Regions from separate parts of the Paenibacillus kyungheensis genome, predicted to be linked through region 1. Evidence: predicted binding sites of a transcription regulator. Region 1 holds the regulator's gene; the other holds the start of a gene.

What was found. Region 1 encodes NrdR, which represses ribonucleotide reductase genes. Its sites were predicted from a motif close to AACACNATATATNGTGTT; they were not measured.
Region 2: the regulator NrdR is predicted to act here: its motif matches at 1,768-1,785, upstream of nrdI (class Ib ribonucleoside-diphosphate reductase assembly flavoprotein NrdI).

The regions. Positions count from the first base shown of each region.
Region 1 covers NZ_CP117416.1:1,687,215-1,690,651, forward strand. The annotation lists gene mutM (DNA-formamidopyrimidine glycosylase) at 1-305, shown strand, start outside; gene coaE (dephospho-CoA kinase) at 315-911, shown strand; gene PQ456_RS07370 (lytic transglycosylase domain-containing protein) at 908-1,471, shown strand; gene nrdR (transcriptional regulator NrdR) at 1,595-2,074, shown strand; gene PQ456_RS07380 (LysR family transcriptional regulator) at 2,283-3,164, opposite strand; gene PQ456_RS07385 (tautomerase family protein) at 3,331-3,437, shown strand, end outside.
Region 2 covers NZ_CP117416.1:1,015,996-1,019,432, reverse strand. The annotation lists gene nrdE (class 1b ribonucleoside-diphosphate reductase subunit alpha) at 1-1,223, opposite strand, end outside; gene nrdI (class Ib ribonucleoside-diphosphate reductase assembly flavoprotein NrdI) at 1,210-1,578, opposite strand; gene PQ456_RS04470 (glycoside hydrolase family 64 protein) at 2,228-3,437, shown strand, end outside.

The DNA of each region.
Region 1 (3,437 bases):
TGTTTCGTTCGGGGATTCATCCAGAGCAGATTGCTAATACATTGTCAGCAGAGCAATTAACCCGTCTGCATGAAGCGATAGTATCCACACTTGCGGATGCTGTAGAAGCAGGGGGATCTTCGATCAAGTCCTATGTAAATGGTCAAGGCGAAATGGGCATGTTCCAGCACAGTCTACGTATTTACGGTCGTAAAGCAGAACCTTGTTATGAATGCGGAACACTTGTCGAGAAGACGGTTGTCGGCGGAAGAGGAACACACTTTTGTCCGGTGTGTCAGCCGCTACCTACTCGTCAGAAACATTGAGGTGATATCATGAATATCGGGTTAACCGGAGGAATCGCCACAGGTAAAAGTTCTGTCTCGGCATGGTTATCATCCAAAGGAGCCAAGCTGATTGATGCGGATCTGATTGCGCGGGAAGTGATGATGCCGAATCATCCTGTGCTGTCTCAAGTGGTAGAACGCTTTGGCGCAGACATGTTGCAAGCAGACGGAACACTGAATCGCAAAAAGTTAGGGGAACATATCTTCACCCATCCAGAAGAACGGAAGTCGCTTGAAGATATTACCCATCCAGCGATTCGTGAATTGATTCAGACACGTACGGTAGAGTTAGAACAGCAGTATCCAGATACACTGGTTGTAGCAGATATTCCGCTGTTGTTGGAAGCCAAAGGGGTCTATACGTTTGATCAGATTATGGTCGTATATGTGCCTCAGCCTGTTCAATTACAGCGTCTGATCTCACGTGATGGACTTACTGAAGAACAAGCCTGGAAACGGATTAACGCTCAGATGGATATTGAGCAAAAGAAAAAAGTAGCTGACATTGTAATTGATAATAGCGGTACCCTTGAGGACACGTATGCTCAATTGGAACAGTTCTGGCAGAGTAAAGGTCTTTCATGAAGAAATTGGTTCGTAAACGATTTCTTTTACCGCTATTCGTGCTTGTTGTGATTGTGGTTTTTTTCAATAGTCGCTGGCTAGGATGGATTTATCCGATAGAGTATAAAGAAGAGATTCGTGCGCATGCTTCTGCTTATGAAGTCGATCCTTTTCTAGTCGCTTCTATTATTCGAGTCGAGACTAACTTTAAGCCCAGTATGGAATCCAAAAAAGGCGCACTCGGTATTATGCAACTGATGCCGAATACGGCGCAATGGATTATGGAGCAAGCGCACTTGGACAACATGTCACTGGAAACGGTCAAGCATGAGATCGATCCGAATATTCAGATTGGTACATGGTATCTTAGACAGCTTAATCGTCAGTTCGGCGGTAACAAAATTGCTGTAATTGCTGCCTATAATGCGGGTCCTGGTAATGTAAAATCATGGCTAAGTTCCGGCAAATGGGACGGTACATTAGAAGATGTCAAAGATATTCCTTTCGGGGAAACGAGACATTATGTCCAACGTGTATTATATTATTATAAGCAGTATACTGAATTATACGATGCCTTTTAGATCGAACAAGCACTATGTTGGATTCTGTAACTCATATTTACTCACATCCTGAATATATATGCATGAACTTAACTGAAATGATGTCCGAATGAACGGTTGGCGAGAAAGGAAGTGACGTGAGCAATGAAATGTCCATATTGCAGTCACAATGGAACCAAGGTGCTGGATTCCCGTCCAGCCAATGATAATAAATCGATTCGTCGTAGACGTGAGTGTGAAAGTTGCAATCGCCGTTTTACGACGTTCGAGATGGTGGAAGAAACACCGCTAATTGTGATCAAAAAAGATGGAAGTCGTGAAGAATTTAGTCGCGACAAAATCCTGCGCGGTCTGATTCGCGCTTGTGAGAAACGTCCGGTATCGGTAGATCAACTGGATATGATCGTCTCTGAAGTGGAAAAAAGTCTACATACTACAGCGATGGCAGAAGTGGAAAGTCGTGCTGTAGGCGAATTAGTCATGGAACAGTTGTATCCTGTCGATGAAGTAGCTTATGTGCGGTTTGCTTCGGTATATCGTCAATTTAAAGATATTAATATGTTTATGAAAGAACTCAAAGGTCTGCTGTCAAAAGAAGACGAGAGCGATAGCTCAAATAGCTAATTCCTGTTAGATCGCATTAAGATTGCTAATAAAGGTATGAACGTCTATTGTATATTTCAAAAAAAGAGCACTTCTACAGTAACAAGTAGAGTGCTCTTTTTGGCATATTGCATATTCTTGTGATCCCATATTTATACATGGCGATTGCGATATGGGAGCATGGAAGCAACGAATATTTATGATTGAATCCATATCGAATTGAAGCTTACTATTCACGGAGATTTTTAAAATACTTCCGAACTTCTTCTACAAACAGTTGCTGCATACCGCTGTTATATTTGATACGCCGGGGTTGTAAAATGCCAATCTGCAAATGGTGATCTACAGAAGGGAAAGGTAAAACAGTATACGTATCATCTACACTCAAAGAAGACGGTACAATCCCGATCCCATTTAATTGTTCAGCATAAAGCGGAATTAAAGAAAGTTGATTAATTGTGTAAAATAACGGTTCTTGCTCATACGTTCTAAAAGCTTTTTCCACCTGAAAGCGATACTTGCACGACGATTGTCCGATAATCAACAAATGTGATAATAACTCGTCGATAGTCACTGCTTGGGTATTCGCCAATACATGATTAGCCGGTATAATCAGCGAGATTGATTCTTGTTGTAAAGGTTCAAATACATAATCGTGAGACGACTCCGAATCTGCACATAAAGCTAACGATATTTTCTCCTGCTGTAGACACTCTTGCAAAAAATCCGAATTACCCACAGTAATCTCATAAGTGATTTTGGGTCGATATTGCCGAAATTGATATAAAATAGCTGGCAAATAACGATCTGCCCATGTCTCTGTGACACCGATCCGTAAAGTACCTATTTCTTCTTCATTCAATTGCTTGGCTATATCACCAACATACCGCCAGTGATGGATTAATTGATCGACCTGTTCAGCAAATCGTTGCCCGGCAGGTGTTAAGGTCGCTTCCCAATTACGATAAAACAAAGTCAATCCTAATTCTTTTTCTAATCGTTTGATCTGGTTAGTAATTGTTGATTGAGCATAATTCAGCTTTTCGGCTGCTCTAGCAAAAGTACCTTCTTGCATGACGGTCTGAAAAGCAATCAATTCTGTTAGATCCATAATGCACCTCCTTAGTACATTTTCCTTTTGTTATCTTCATCGGTAAAATGAATGATCTTTATGATTATTATCTATTATATAAATAAAGAGAATATAGATACAATCATAGTATTCATAAAAGCTTGTATCAGTATCAACCAATTCAATCGTATGGAGGATCAGCGATATGCCATTTACAAGAGTAAGTTATAGGCATAATCAGTACAATGCAGAACAGTTACAACAGATGAGTCAGGTTATTTTATCCGCTTTAGTCGATTGTTTCGATGTACC
Region 2 (3,437 bases), 670 kb from region 1:
AGTGAACCCAAGTTACAGCTAATATCGCGACGAATAACATCATCTTGACCATAATCTGTAATCTCAGATGTTTCTTGTAATTGGAAAATTTCTGTACACAAGTTAGACATACGAATCGATCCGATATCTTTTAGTGCATGACCGTTATTCGCATTACTTTTGTTCATAATATACGGATAACCGGATTCTAATTGTACACTTGCGATTTTGGTTAGCATATCACGAGCACTCATGATTGCTTTCTTTTTGACACGATCATCAGCAAGCAATGTATCGTACATTTCATCGATATCTAGATCATCCAGATATTTACCATACGCTTTGTATACACTATAAGGTGCGAATACATGCAATAGTTCATTATCTGCTGCTAATTGGTAAAAGCGATTCGGTACAACAAGACCGATTGACAATGTTTTGAGGCGTGTACGCTCATCTGCATTGATTTTTTTGCTATCCAAGAACTCCATAACGTCCCAGCCGAAAATGTTGTAATACGCTGCCCCAGAACCTTTACGTTGACCCATTTGATCTGCATAGGAGAAAGCATCTTCCATCAGTTTTAATACAGGCATAATTCCTTTTGCTGCACCTTCAACACCTTTGATCGGCTCACCGCGTCCACGAAGTTTGGACAAGTTAACCGCTACACCGCCACCAATTTTGGATAATTGCATACAAGTGTTCAGTACATGGTTAATCGAGTTCAAAGAGTCATCCATTTCTAACAAGAAACAAGAAACCATTTCACCACGACGACTTTTACCTGCATTCAAAAATGTTGGTGTTGCTGGTTGTAGACGTTGTTCCATCATGGATTTGGCAAGAGTTTTGGCATTATCCGCATCCCCGCGTCCCAAGTGAAGCGCCACGACTGCGACACGATCCGCATAATGTTCCAAGTATTGACTACGGTCATTCGTTTTCACTGCATAATCTGTGTAGAACTTGGAAGCCGCCATATAAGATGGAAATTGGAAATCATAACTGTGTGTAATCGCATATACTTCTTCTACATCTTGAGAAGTATAGTTTTTGTACATATCTTCATAATAATCGTTATCGATCATATAACGTACTTTCGTTTTGGTGTCCGGGAAGTTGATACTTTTACGAGCTACCTCTTCCATATATTCTACAACTGCTTCTTTATCTTTATCCAAACGGAAAAATCCACTCTCGTCCCGTTGCATCAGTAAGTTGTTCAATTCAATATGCCGCAATTTTATCTACCTCCTGTTGAAATCGTTGTGCGTCTCCTGTTGTACCTGCTAATTCGAACTTGTACACAACCGGTACATTATAACGTTCTGAGATTAGATCAGCACTCCGAGCGAATTTGTCTCCCCAATTGCGATTGCCACTTGCTGCAACTCCGATCAGGCGATTGTGATTTCTCTCCAAAAAATGAACTACCTTATCAGGAATCTGACCAAATCCAGTTGTGTACGTTACCAGTACAAAAGGTTCATCCAACGTCAGCGCCTCATCAATCTGTACAGCTTGTACAGCAGGTAATTTTAATTTGTTGATAAATCGTTTTACATTGCCTGTTTTGGAATCATAAGCAATTAGCATGGTTGTGACATCTCCTTCTCGGTTCAATATGTAGTACTGTTCATCCGTTCAATCACTATATAAATACAGATAACAATGATCTAATATCATATAAGTGTTATCTACTCTAGCGCGTATAATTAGCTATAACCTATATATTACCTGCTCAAACATCGTAACCGCAATATATAGAAGGCTTTATCAAAGATATACGCTATATATAGTGTTGTCAATAGGAACTGAAGGTCTACATCTTGGCCCAAACATGCCTTAAAAACGGTCTATTTTTTCAAAATATCAAGTAAAACGGGCACTTCTTTGAACACGTATTTTACATACATCGCGATAATCATTTATAAAAAAATAATTTTCTTGACATACTAGATATAGTACATATCGTTTAACTTTTGCCGAACATTTCCAGATTATGCAGTGAACATAAATTCACTCTAAAATGAACATAAATTCCGGTCTATTTAGACGCTCAAGTATAAAACTTTAGCTGTTATTGAACAAAAAAGCAAATAAAAATTTCTTTAATTTAAGAAATCTTAGCATAGAAATACACAGGAGAATTACACATGCTTTTTGTATTGTATTTATTACCATATATTGAAATAATTAAAAGCGAACGTGGAATCGCATACAATTTGAATAGGAGGATATGTGTATGAAGAAAATGGGTTACTTCTTGCTTTTATCTATGCTTGTTCTTGTCAGCAGTCTTTTTCCACCAGCATCATCTTCGGTATCAGCAGCAGATTATACTCAAGGGGTTACTACATCCGGGACGACAGCCACTATCTGGTTCTCTTCCAACGTAAATACTTCCTGGGTCGATGTGCACTACTCGGTGAACTCGGGTAATCTGCAAAATCTACGAATGACGTATGACAGTGGATCTAAACGTTATGTACAAAATGTCGCCAGTGTATCATCAGGTCAGGTGATCCAATATTCATTTACGTACAATAATGGAACAGCCGCTTATGACACATCGAAATTTAGCTATACAGTCACAACAGGCTCAACCCCACCTCCCAATCCTGGAACAGGTGACAATTCGATCTACAGTATCCCAGCGTCATCTATACCAAGCGCTACAGGGAATGGAGCATTATCTTTCAAATTATTAAATGGTACCAAAGGTGCTTATGCCGACAATCAGATCTATTGGGGGATTCTAGGAATTAATCCTGCCACCAAGCAATGGAGTTATCTTGATAACAATGGTCAATTGAAACCGATCTCGACGGCTCTTAACAATGCGACAGGGCATTTAACCAAGAACGGAGTGAATTACGCTAACATTTATAGCACGATCAGTCAGATCAATTGGGTGAGTATGCCCAAAATTGATTCCGGGCGGATGTTTATCTGTGTAGGCTCTCCATGTTATATCAAAACATATGATGATGGATTCGCAGGACCTGATATTAATAATACGGCTGATCCGAACCGTAATATCTATTTCGACTTTGTTGAATTTACTGTAGACGGTACAGGATATCATGGAAATACTACTCGTGTAGATGGTTTTGGATTTCCTTTACAACACCGCCTTGTCAATCGTGCAGGTAATTATGATCAGACGGTAGGCGAATTGGAATCCGAGACACGTGCAGGTCTATTTAGTAAGTATCGGAGTGAAGTTCCGGCTACCTTCCAATCTCTTGCCGATGTACAAGCTCCATATCGTATCGTAGCACCGATTCATGGCGCATTCGGGGTAAATGGTACGCAAGCTAATTATTTTGCTGGATACAGCAATTACAGCACGCAGGAGATCCTACTGTGTAATGGTCGACTGGCAGAGGATTCAGGTACATGTTCAGCGATCAATCGACATGTGTATGACAACCAAGCCAATTGGAACAATC